DNA from 3 places in the Pseudomonas sp. BR20 genome. Region 2 is predicted to be linked to each of the others. Evidence: predicted binding sites of a transcription regulator. Region 2 holds the regulator's gene; each other region holds the start of a gene.
The links. The regulator sigma-54, encoded in region 2, starts transcription at its own class of promoters, with help from an activator protein. The targets are predictions, from matches to a motif close to ANTGGCATNNANNTTGCTNT.
Positions count from the first base shown of each region.

Region 1: a site for sigma-54 is predicted at 2,315-2,334, ahead of glnA (glutamate--ammonia ligase). Genes of this name have one in related genera too.
Region 3: a site for sigma-54 is predicted at 2,382-2,401, ahead of flgB (flagellar basal body rod protein FlgB). Genes of this name have one in related genera too.

Region 1 is NZ_CP172012.1:593,898-598,095, reverse strand. Features, by position in the region: gene typA (translational GTPase TypA) at 1-506, opposite strand, end outside; gene thiI (tRNA uracil 4-sulfurtransferase ThiI) at 646-2,100, opposite strand; gene glnA (glutamate--ammonia ligase) at 2,435-3,841, shown strand; gene ACHPFG_RS02620 (chorismate mutase) at 3,953-4,198, shown strand, end outside.
Region 2 is NZ_CP172012.1:1,208,205-1,212,402, forward strand. Features, by position in the region: gene rapZ (RNase adapter RapZ) at 1-829, opposite strand, end outside; gene ptsN (PTS IIA-like nitrogen regulatory protein PtsN) at 832-1,296, opposite strand; gene hpf (ribosome hibernation-promoting factor, HPF/YfiA family) at 1,307-1,612, opposite strand; gene ACHPFG_RS05385 (RNA polymerase factor sigma-54) at 1,688-3,181, opposite strand; gene lptB (LPS export ABC transporter ATP-binding protein) at 3,367-4,092, opposite strand; gene lptA (lipopolysaccharide transport periplasmic protein LptA) at 4,092-4,198, opposite strand, start outside.
Region 3 is NZ_CP172012.1:5,329,558-5,333,755, reverse strand. Features, by position in the region: gene flgA (flagellar basal body P-ring formation chaperone FlgA) at 1-257, opposite strand, end outside; gene ACHPFG_RS24545 (chemotaxis protein CheV) at 348-1,280, shown strand; gene cheR (protein-glutamate O-methyltransferase CheR) at 1,323-2,150, shown strand; gene flgB (flagellar basal body rod protein FlgB) at 2,444-2,851, shown strand; gene flgC (flagellar basal body rod protein FlgC) at 2,855-3,298, shown strand; gene flgD (flagellar hook assembly protein FlgD) at 3,315-4,040, shown strand; gene flgE (flagellar hook protein FlgE) at 4,072-4,198, shown strand, end outside.

The sequences.
Region 1 (4,198 bases), 610 kb from region 2:
TTCAGGGCCGAGGCGTAGATCACTTGGAAATCAAGTTGCTCTTCGGTGGCGCCCAGGTTGTCGAACAGGTCGAAGATCTGGTCCAGAACCCAGTCCGGACGCGCGCCTGGACGGTCAACCTTGTTGATGCACACGATCGGACGCAGGCCGGCTTCGAAAGCCTTCTTGGTCACGAAACGGGTTTGCGGCATAGGGCCGTCTTGAGCGTCAACCAGCAGCAGAACGGAGTCAACCATCGACATTACGCGTTCTACTTCCCCGCCGAAGTCGGCGTGGCCCGGGGTGTCCACGATGTTGATGTGGTAGCCGTTCCAGTTGATAGCGGTGTTTTTAGCCAGGATGGTAATACCGCGCTCTTTTTCCTGGTCGTTGGAGTCCATCACGCGCTCGTCGTTGAGCTCGTTGCGCTCCAGGGTGCCGGATTGACGCAGGAGTTTGTCTACCAGGGTGGTTTTACCATGGTCAACGTGGGCAATGATGGCGATGTTACGTAGATTTTCGATCACTTGTGTATCTCGATCAGAGGATTCGGTGTGCTGACAGGTCGTGGCAGCGATTAACAGTAGAGTCAGGCCTTGCCGTTACAGCTTGACGGCAGAGTCGGGGGGCCGGTGACGCAGGCCACAGGCAAACAGCCCCGGGCTCTTAGCTCGGTCGATAAACGCGCACATTGGCATGCCCCTCACTGAGCAAATGGTGGGCATGCAGGCGACTCATCACGCCTTTGTCGCAATACAGCAGGTACTGACGGCTGTTATCCAGTTCCTTGAAACGCGCGTTCAATGCATAAAACGGCAGCGTTTGTACGTCGATGCCGGCGACTTCCAGCGGCTCATCTTCAGCGGCATCCGGGTGACGGATGTCGATGACGATCTGACCGGCCAGGGCTTCGCCAACTTCTTCGATCTGCACATCCTGGCCCAACTCGTCGATAACACGATCGATCGGGACCAGCTTGGCGTTCTGGAGCGCACGCTCCAGAACCGCCATATCAAACTGTTGTTCTTCGTACTCCACGCGGTTGCGCTTGGCGTGGGTCTTGGGGTTCACCGAAATGACCCCGCAGTATTCAGGCATGTGCCTGGCAAAGTCGGCGGTGCCGATTGCTTCTGCCAAGTCGATGATGTCCTGCTTGTGGCTGGCGATCAGCGGGCGCAATACCAGCTTCTCGGTCACGCAGTCGATCAACGACAGGTTCGGCAGCGTCTGGCTGGAAACCTGGGAAATCGCTTCACCGGTCACCAGTGCGTCGATCTGCAACTGATCGGCGATTCGGGACGCGGCGCGCAACATCATACGCTTCAAAACTACGCCCATATGACTGTTATCGACTTTACCGAGAATTTCGCCCAGCACTTCCTCGAACGGTACGCTCACAAATAGCACGCGCTGGGAGCTGCCGTACTTCTTCCAGATAAAGTGCGCAACTTCCATCACGCCCAATTCGTGTGCACGCCCGCCCAGGTTAAAGAAGCAGAAGTGGCTCATCAGGCCGCGGCGCATGATCTGGTAGGCCGCCACCGTGGAATCGAAACCGCCGGACATGAGGACCAGGGTCTGTTCCAGGGCGCCCAGCGGGTAGCCGCCGATGCTGTCGTGCTGACTGTGAATCACAAACAACCGTTGGTCGCGAATTTCCATGCGCACTTCAATTTGCGGCGCCTTGAGGGAAATCCCGGCGGCGCCGCACTCGCGACGCAGCTTGCTGCCGACGTATTTCTCGACGTCCATGGAGCTGAATGGGTGCTTGCCGGCACGCTTGCAGCGCACCGAAAAAATCTTGCCTTCAAGGCTGTCGCCGAAGTGCCGTTTGCATTTTTCGGTGATGTCGTCGAAGTCGCCCAGCGGGTACTCATCCACCTGCAGGAAATGCGCGATACCCGGCATGCAGCTCAGGCGCTCGGTCATGTCCTTCAAGGCTTTGGCGTCGGTCAGGCGGGTTTCCAGCTCGAGGTTGTCCCACACACCGTTCACCACCACAGCCGGGTCCAGATCGCGGAGCACGGCACGGATGTTCTTGGCCAACTGACGGATGAAACGCATCCGTACCGGTCGGCTCTTGATGGTGATCTCGGGGAAGACTTTAACGATTAATTTCATGGAAACAGCGCGCGCAGGGCCTGCCGAAAAAGGGGGGCGCGGATTATAGCGGAAATCGCTCAAGGTTTAACCAGTTAATATGCACAACACTCATCACGCACTAAAGAGGTGCATTTGCATCGCCAGGCGCTACATTTCAGTGCTCGAATTTCGGACTTTTGTCGCTATGTACCTTTTATAGGGCGTTTTTGGAGCAAAAAACCCATGTTGGCGCACTGGCATGCAATTTGCTCTCTTGTGAGGCAGGTTGCCATGGCGGACTATCCGCGCCGGCATCACCCACATTCTAAGGGCTAACTCCACTACCCCAGCCCGAAGCCACCCGGAGGACACTATGTCGAAGTCGGTTCAACTCATCAAAGATCATGACGTTAAATGGATTGATCTGCGCTTCACGGACACCAAAGGCACTCAGCACCACGTGACCATGCCGGCTCGCGACGCGCTGGATGATGCTTTCTTCGAAGAAGGCAAAATGTTCGACGGTTCCTCCATCGCTGGCTGGAAAGGCATCGAAGCTTCCGACATGATCCTGATGCCGGACGACAGCACTGCCGTCCTCGACCCGTTCACCGAAGACCCAACCCTGATCATCGTCTGCGACGTGATCGAGCCTTCGACCATGCAAGGCTACGACCGCGACCCACGTGCGATCGCCAAGCGTGCCGAGGAATACCTGAAGTCGACCGGTATCGGCGACACCGTATTCGTAGGCCCGGAACCAGAATTCTTCATCTTTGATTCGGTCAAGTTCAAGTCCGACATCTCCGGTTCCATGTTCAAGATTTTCTCCGAACAAGGTTCGTGGATGTCCGACCAGGACGTGGAAGGCGGCAACAAAGGCCACCGTCCAGGCATCAAAGGTGGCTACTTCCCAGTTCCGCCGTTCGACCACGACCACGAAATCCGTACCTCCATGTGCAACGCCATGGAAGAAATGGGCCTGGTCATCGAAGTTCACCACCACGAAGTGGCGACTGCCGGCCAGAACGAAATCGGTGTGAAATTCAACACCCTGGTTGCCAAGGCTGACGAAGTCCAGACCCTGAAGTACTGCGTACACAACGTGGCTGATGCCTACGGCCGTACCGCTACCTTCATGCCTAAGCCGCTGTACGGCGATAACGGTTCGGGTATGCACGTTCACCTGTCCATCGCTAAAGAAGGCAAGAACACCTTCGCTGGCGAAGGTTATGCCGGCCTGTCCGACACCGCCCTGTACTTCATCGGCGGCATCATCAAGCACGGTAAGGCCCTGAACGGCTTCACCAACCCGTCGACCAACTCCTACAAGCGTCTGGTCCCAGGTTTCGAAGCACCGGTAATGCTGGCCTACTCGGCTCGCAACCGTTCCGCCTCGATCCGTATTCCTTACGTGTCCAGCCCGCGCGCTCGCCGTATCGAAGCCCGCTTCCCGGATCCGGCAGCCAACCCATACCTGGCCTTCGCTGCCCTGGTCATGGCTGGCCTGGACGGTATCCAGAACAAGATCCACCCTGGCGACGCCGCCGACAAAAACTTGTACGACCTGCCGCCTGAAGAGGCCAAAGAGATCCCACAAGTGTGCGGCAGCCTGAAAGAAGCCCTGGAAGAGCTGGACAAGGGCCGTGCGTTCCTGACCAAAGGCGGCGTATTCAGCGACGACTTCATCGATGCCTACATCGAGCTGAAAAGCGAAGAAGAAATCAAAGTACGCACCTTCGTACACCCACTGGAATACGAGCTGTACTACAGCTGCTGATCCGGTAGCGCTGCTTGACGCAGCGTGAAGAAAAAGGCCTCCTTCGGGAGGTCTTTTTTTGCCCGGGAATTAACCCGAATCCCCCCACTCCCTCCCACAAGGAGATCAGCATTGAAACGTCGACTTGCGTTCGCTTTAGTGTTTTTCAGCGCCAGCGCATTGGCTGCGCCACCCACTCTTGAGCCGCTGCTCAACAGCATCGCCGAACGCCTGGAGATCGCCGACCAGGTGGCCCTGAGCAAATGGGACAGCAAAAAACCTGTAGAGGATAAGAAGCGCGAACAAGAGGTGATCGCCAGTGTCGTCGCCCAGGCGCCGAGCTACAAACTGGCCCCCGCCGCCGCCGAGCAATTTTTC
Region 2 (4,198 bases):
CGTTCTTGAGGGTTTGTTGCAGCACCTGGCCCAGGCGCTCGGTCAGGTAGACGGAACGGTGGTGGCCGCCGGTGCAGCCGATGGCAATGGTGACATAGGCTCGATTGCTCGCGGCAAAACGCGGCAACCATTTGAGCAGGTAGCTGGAAATGTCCTGGAACATCTCCTCCACATCCGGTTGCGCGGCCAGGTAATCGGCCACTGGCTGATCCAGCCCCGATTGGTCACGCAGTTCCGGCTTCCAATAAGGATTGGGCAGGCAGCGCACGTCGAACACCAGGTCGGCATCCACCGGCATGCCACGTTTGAACCCAAAGGACTCGACCAGAAATGCCGTGCCAGGCTCCGGCTGGTTCAGCAGGCGTAGCTTGATGGCATCGCGCAACTGATACAGGTTGAGGCTGGTGGTGTTGATCTTGAGATCGGCGAGGTCAATGATCGGCCCCAGCAGCTTGGTTTCATCCTCGATGGCTTCGGCCAGAGAACGGTGTGGGCTGCTGAGGGGGTGACGTCGACGGGTCTCTGAGAAGCGCTTAAGCAGGGTTTCTTCGTCGGCGTCCAGATACAGCACATCGCAGTGAATGTGCTTGGCGCGCACTTCTTCGAGCAATTCCGGAAAACGCGTGAGGTGGCTCGGCAGGTTGCGGGCGTCAATCGAAACGGCGACCAGGGGTTGCGCCAATTCGGTATGGATCAGTGCCCGCTCTGCCAATTCCGGGAGCAGTCCGGCCGGCAAGTTGTCGATGCAATAGAATCCGTTGTCCTCAAGAACGTTGAGGGCGGTACTTTTACCTGAGCCGGAGCGGCCGCTGACGATGATCAAACGCATGATTACTGCCCGTTTTGCTCATCCAGGACAACTTGGTACAGCGCCTCGTTGCTACTGGCACTGCGCAGTTTGTCGCGTACTTCCTTGCGGTCGAGCATGCTTGCGATCTGCCGAAGCAGTTCCAGGTGTGCATCGGTGGCGGCCTGGGGGACCAGCAGAACAAAAAGCAGGTCCACCGGGGCACCGTCGATCGCGTCGAAATCGATAGGTGCGTCCAGGTGCAGCAGGGCGCTGACAGGTGTCTCGCAGCCTTTGAGGCGGCAGTGAGGAATGGCGATGCCGTTGCCAAAACCGGTGGAACCGAGTTTTTCACGGGCGATCAGAGCCTCAAAGACATCCTGCATCTCCAGATCAGGCACTTGGCTGCTGATCAGGTTGGCAATTTGTTCGAGGGCTTTCTTCTTGCTGCCGCCCGGCACGTTCACGAGGGAACGGCCGGGGGTCAGGATGGTTTCAAGTCGGATCATGGGGGGAGAGTTAACGACCTGTGCCCTGAAGCAGGCTCAGATTCTTTTCCTTATGCTTTTTGAGTTGGCGGTCAAGCTTGTCTGTGAGCAAGTCGATTGATGCATACATGTCTTCATGTTCGGCATTGGCGACCACTTCTCCACCGGGTATCTGAAGTGTCGCTTCGATTTTCTGCTGAAGCTTGTCGACCTTCATGATGACCTGCACGTTGGTGATCTTGTCGAAATGGCCCTCAAGCTTCCTCAGCTTCTGCTCGACGTAGTCGCGTAGTGGAGGGGTGACTTCTATATGGTGTCCACTGATGTTGACTTGCATACAGCTTCTCCTTCGTTGCCAGTGCATAAAGCGGCGGGTAGGAATACCCGCCACTGGAACGCTGTGGCCCGCCCGTCACATCAAACGCTTACGCTCGCTGGAAGGCGCGATCCCAAGGGATTCGCGGTACTTGGCGACGGTTCGACGGGCGACCTGAATGCCTTGTGCTTCCAGTAAACCAGCGATCTTGCTGTCACTCAACGGCTTTTTCTGATTTTCAGCAGCAACCAGTTTTTTGATGATCGCGCGGATTGCCGTAGACGAGCATTCACCGCCTTCCGAGGTGCTGACATGACTGGAGAAAAAGTATTTCAACTCATAAATACCCCGTGGGGTATGCATGAATTTTTGTGTGGTCACCCGGGAAATCGTCGATTCGTGCATGCCCACTGCTTCTGCGATGTCGTGCAGGACCAGCGGCTTCATCGCCTCGTCACCATATTCCAGGAAGCCGCGCTGGTGCTCGACGATCTGGGTGGCCACTTTCATCAGGGTTTCGTTGCGGCTTTGCAGGCTCTTGATGAACCAGCGCGCTTCCTGCAACTGGTTGCGCATGAAGGTGTTGTCGGCACTGGTGTCGGCGCGGCGCACAAAACCGGCATATTGCGGGTTGACCCGCAGGCGCGGCACCGATTCCTGGTTCAGTTCCACCAGCCAGCGTTCGTTGTCCTTGCGCACGATCACGTCGGGAACGACGTATTCGGCTTCGCTGGACTCAATCTGCGAGCCTGGACGCGGGTTGAGGCTTTGCACCAGCTCGATGACCTGGCGCAGGTCGTCTTCCTTGAGCTTCATGCGCCGCATCAACTGGCTGTAGTCGCGGCTGCCCAGCAGGTCAATGTAGTCGGTGACCAGGCGCTGGGCCTCGGCGAGCCATGGGGTCTTGGCGGGCAACTGACGCAGTTGCAGCAGCAGGCATTCGCTCAGGGTGCGGGCACCGATGCCGGCGGGCTCGAATTGTTGGATGCGGTGCAGGACCGCTTCGATTTCGTCCAGCTCGATGTCCAGTTCCGGGTCGAAGGCCTCGAGAATCTCCTCCAGCGTCTCGTCCAGATAGCCCTGGTTATTGATGCAGTCGATCAGGGTCACGGCGATCAGGCGATCGGTGTCCGACATCGGCGCGAGGTTCAGTTGCCACAGCAGATGGCTCTGCAGGCTCTCGCCGGCGGAAGTGCGGGTGGTGAAGTCCCACTCGTCATCGTCATTGCTGGGCAGGCTGCTGGCGCTGGTCTGGTAGACATCCTCCCAGGCGGTGTCCACCGGGAGCTCGTTGGGAATACGTTCGTTCCAATCGCCTTCCTCCAGGTTATCCACCGTGGGGGCGGTTTCCTGGTAGGAGGGTTCCTGTACGTCGGAATTGGGTTTTTGCTCGATGTTGTCGGCCAGTGGGTCTGCATTATCGAAGTCGTCGCCTTCTTCCTGGCGTTCGAGCATCGGATTGGACTCCAGGGCCTCCTGGATTTCCTGTTGCAGGTCCAGGGTCGACAATTGGAGCAGGCGGATGGCCTGTTGCAGCTGCGGTGTCATCGTCAGCTGCTGGCCCATTCTCAGGACTAGCGATGGTTTCATGGCAGGGGCTTAACACCTTATTCGCCGGCGCAATGCGCCATCCACGACAGGGCGCGTGAGCGCCAAACATAAGCAAATTATATGCCTGATATCGGGGGCTTTGCCTAGAGCGCGGTAACAATAAAAATCCGGAGGTTTTCATTGACTCCCGCGCGCTTTGGCGAGCGGCCGTGACACCACGGTGTTTACAGGCGAAACTCGTGACCCAGGTACACTTCCTTGACCAGCTCGTTGGCCAGGATGGTGGCAGAGTCGCCTTCGGCGATCAGCTGACCATCGTTGACGATATACGCGGTTTCACAGATGTCGAGGGTCTCACGCACGTTGTGGTCGGTGATCAGTACACCGATGCCCTTGGCCTTGAGGTGATGGATGATCTGCTTGATGTCGCCGACCGAGATGGGGTCGACGCCGGCAAACGGTTCGTCCAGCAGGATGAACTTGGGGGCGGTGGCCAGGGCGCGGGCGATTTCCACGCGACGCCGCTCGCCACCGGACAGGCTCATGCCAAGGTTGTCTCGAATGTGGTTGATGTGGAATTCCTGAAGCAGGCTTTCCAATTCTTTGCGGCGGCCTTCACGGTCGAGTTCCTTGCGGGTTTCAAGGATGGCCATGATGTTGTCGGATACCGACAGCTTGCGGAAGATCGACGCTTCCTGCGGAAGATAGCCGATACCGGCACGGGCGCGCCCGTGCATTGGCTGGTGGCTTACATCCAGGTCGTCGATCAGTACGCGACCTTGGTCCGCCTGGACCAGGCCGACAATCATGTAGAAGCAGGTAGTCTTGCCGGCGCCGTTGGGGCCAAGCAAGCCGACGATCTGGCCGCTGTCGATCGACAGGCTGACGTCGCGCACGACCTGACGGCTTTTATAGGCCTTGGCCAGATGCTGGGCTTTCAGGGTTGCCATTACTCGGCCTTCTTCTTCGGCTGGATAACCATGTCGATACGGGGGCGTGGCGCGGTGACCTTGCTGCCATTGGCGCGACCGGCGTTGGCAATCTGCTTCACGGTGT
Region 3 (4,198 bases), 2.5 Mb from region 2:
ATGGGCATGCGCAGGCGCGGGTCCAACTGGTTGACCTGGATTTCATAACGCCCCGGCGTCTGTGTGGTCGCCAGATAATCTTCTACAGTGAACTCAAGAAAGCCTTGAGTGACGCCGATAAGTAGATCAGGCAAGGTGACGTTCTCTGCACGGGCCGTGGTGCCCAGGCTGAAGGCGAGCAGCGCCAACGGTGCGCAGAGCAATCTGCAAAACCATGTCAGGTGAAGGCGTCGGGAAACTGTCGTTTTAATGTCCATATTCAACAAATAGCAAAGCTCGTGCCGTTTAGTGTTGGGGGCGCGCCGCCCTTGTAGGTAAGCCAAAAGTTTTAGCGTAGGAGTCATGGCATGGCAGGAGTAATGGATTCAGTAAACCAGCGCACACAGCTGGTAGGGCAGAATCGCTTGGAGTTGCTGCTTTTTCGTCTGGATGGCAAGCAGCTGTATGGCATCAACGTATTTAAGGTGCGGGAAGTGCTGCAATGTCCCAAGCTGACGATCATGCCCAAATCCAGTCCGGTGGTGTGCGGTGTGGCGAATATTCGTGGTGCGACTATCCCGATTCTTGACCTTGCCCTGGCCACCGGTTCGGCTGGCCTGCAGGATCGCGAGAACCCATTCGTGATCATTACCGAGTACAACACCAAGACCCAGGGTTTCCTGGTGCGCTCGGTGGAACGCATCGTCAACATGAACTGGGAAGAGATCCATCCGCCGCCCAAGGGCACCGGCCGCGATCACTACCTCACGGCGGTGACGCGGGTCGATAACCAGCTGGTGGAGATTATCGACGTGGAGAAGATCCTTGCCGAAGTGGCGCCCACCTCGGAATCGATTTCCGTGGGGGTGGTCGACGCCGAAACGGCCCACAAGGCGGTCTCGCTGCGTGTGCTGACGGTGGATGACTCCTCGGTGGCGCGCAAACAGGTGACGCGCTGCCTGCAAACCGTCGGCGTGGACGTTGTCGCCCTCAATGACGGGCGCCAGGCGTTGGATTACCTGCGCAAGCTGGTGGATGAAGGCAAGAAGCCGGAAGAAGAATTCTTGATGATGATCTCTGACATCGAGATGCCGGAAATGGACGGCTATACCCTCACTGCTGAGATACGCAACGATCCACGCATGCAAAAACTGCATATCATCCTGCATACTTCGTTGTCGGGCGTATTCAATCAGGCGATGGTCAAGAAGGTCGGTGCCGATGACTTCCTTGCCAAATTCCGCCCTGATGACCTGGCATCCCGGGTAGTCGACCGGATCAAGGCAGCAGATCACAGCTAGGGTTTTTCCCCTGGCAGTCATACGATTTTAGAGGCGGTATCAGTGTCTACGGGTAATTTGGATTTTGAACAGTTCCGGGTCTTCCTGGAAAAAGCCTGTGGCATATTGCTCGGTGAAAACAAGCAATACCTGGTATCCAGCCGTCTTAACAAACTGATGGAGCAGCAGGGCATCAAGTCCCTGGGCGAGTTGGTTCAACGGATCCAGGGGCAGCCGCGCAGTGGCCTCAAGGAGATGGTGGTCGATGCCATGACCACCAACGAAACCCTGTGGTTTCGCGACACCTACCCCTTTGAAGTGCTCAAGAGCAAAGTGCTGCCGGAGGCCATCAAGGCCAGCCCGGGCCAGCGCCTGCGTATCTGGTCGGCCGCCTGCTCCTCAGGACAGGAACCGTACTCGATTTCGATGTCCATCGATGAGTTTGAGCGGACCAACATGGGCCAGCTTAAAGCCGGGGCGCAAATCGTCGCCACCGACCTGTCAGGCACCATGCTCACCAACTGCAAGACCGGCGAGTACGACAGCTTGGCCCTGGGCCGTGGTTTGTCCCAGGAACGCCTGCAACGTTACTTCGACCCGAAAGGGGCGGGGCGATGGGCGGTCAAAGCGCCGATCAAGAGTCGCGTGGAGTTTCGCTCGTTCAACCTGCTCGACAGCTATGCCAGCCTGGGCAAGTTCGACATGGTGTTCTGCCGCAACGTGCTGATCTACTTCTCGGCCGAGGTGAAGAAAGACATCCTGTTGCGCATCCACGGCACCCTCAAGCGTGGCGGTTACCTGTTCCTCGGTGCATCCGAGGCACTCAATGGCCTGCCGGATCATTTCCAGATGGTGCAGTGCAGCCCTGGGATCATCTACCAGGCCAAATAATAATGTGGGAGGGGGCTTGCCCCCGATTGCGGTGTATCAGTGATAGAGACATCAACTGATCAACCGCTATCGGGGCAAGCCCCCTCCCACATTTGTTTCTGCGACAAAGTTGAAGAAGGCGGCAAACCCCATTGCCGCTTTACTGGCGCCACGCGGAAGCCCATTGCCGCTTTTCTGGCATTGCCGCCCGGCAAGCTTCGCGCAACCCCTTGATTTACTGCGTTTTCAGATATTGGCATGCGCCTTGCTATAACCCTGTTAACGAACAGCAGGTCAGCCTAAAGGTTTCCGCCATGAGCATCAGCTTCGATAAAGCGCTCGGTATCCACGAACAAGCCCTGGGCTTCCGCGCCCAGCGTGCCGAAGTCCTGGCCAACAACATTGCCAACGCCGACACCCCGAACTACAAGGCTCGGGACCTGGACTTCTCCGCCGTGCTCGCCGCACAGCAGGACAAGACCAAGAACGGCACCTTCGCCTTGAACATGACCAATAGCCGTCATATCGAAGCGCAAGGCCTGAGCAGTGGGGACGAGTCGCTGCTGTATCGCACGCCGATGCAGCCGTCGATCGACCAGAACACCGTCGACGCCCAGCTGGAGCAATCGGCCTACGCCGAGAACTCGGTGAACTTTCAGGCCAGCTTTACCCTGCTCAACAGTAAATTCAAAGGGCTGATGTCAGCCCTGCGTGGAGAGTAAGCCATGTCCCTGTCCAGTGTTTTCAATATTGCCGGCAGTGGCATGAGCGCGCAGACCACGCGCTTGAACACCGTCGCCAGTAACATCGCCAACGCCGAGACCGTGTCTTCGAGCATCGACCAGACCTACCGCGCCCGTCACCCGGTGTTCGCCACCATGTTCCAGGGCGGCCAGAGCGGTGGCAGCGATTCGCTGTTCCAGAACCAGGATGCCGCCGGCCAGGGCGTGCAGGTGCTCGGTGTGGTCGAAGACCAGAGCAACCTCGAGGCTCGTTACGAGCCGAACCATCCTGCCGCGAACGAAAAGGGTTATGTCTATTACCCCAACGTCAACGTGGTCGAGGAAATGGCAGACATGATTTCCGCCAGCCGCTCGTTCCAGACCAACGCGGAAATGATGAACACCGCCAAAACCATGATGCAGAAGGTCCTGACCCTGGGTCAGTGATAAGGGGCGCCAAATAATGGCCATCGTTGATACCACGACCAATTCGGCAGTCCAGGACCTTTTTAACTCCAAGGTCAAGACCGCTACAGACAACACCACCGTCGCCGACGCTACCAAGACCGCGACGGGCAGCCAGTCCCTGGGCAAGGACGCGTTCCTGCAACTGCTGGTGACCCAACTGAAAAACCAGGACCCGCTGTCGCCTCAGGACAACGGCGCGTTCGTGGCTCAGCTGGCGCAATTCAGCAGCCTGGAAGGCATCAATACCCTGAACGACTCGGTGAATGCGATCTCCAGTAATTTCAGCTCGTCGCAAGCGCTGCAGGCGTCGTCTCTGGTAGGGCGTTCGATCATCACCCAGACCAACAAGGCCTTGGTGGACACGAGCAAGAGCATGACCGGTTCGGTGGCGGTGACTGCGGCGACGGGCAACGTTGCCATCAAGATCACTGACAAAGACGGCAATGTGGTCCGCACCATAGATATGGGTGCCCAGAGTGCGGGTAACTCCGACTTCATCTGGGATGGCAAGAACGACGACGGTGAGGTCGCCCCAGCCGGCACCTACACCTTTGCGGCGACGACCAAGAACGACAAGGGCGAATCGGTGGCCATGGCGACTTCGTTGCCGGCAACGGTGACCAGCGTGACGTTGAGCAAGACCGGCGGCGAAATGCTGCTGAACCTTGCAGGTGGCATGGGCAGCGTCAAGCTGTCGCAAATTCAGACTATCGGTACATAGAGCCGGCTAAATACGGCAGAGGGAGAGAAACATGTCTTTTAACATCGGCCTTAGCGGCCTCTATGCGGCCAACAAACAACTGGACGTGACCGGCAACAACATCGCCAACGTCGCGACCACTGGCTTCAAGTCGTCCCGTGCGGAATTCGCGGATATCT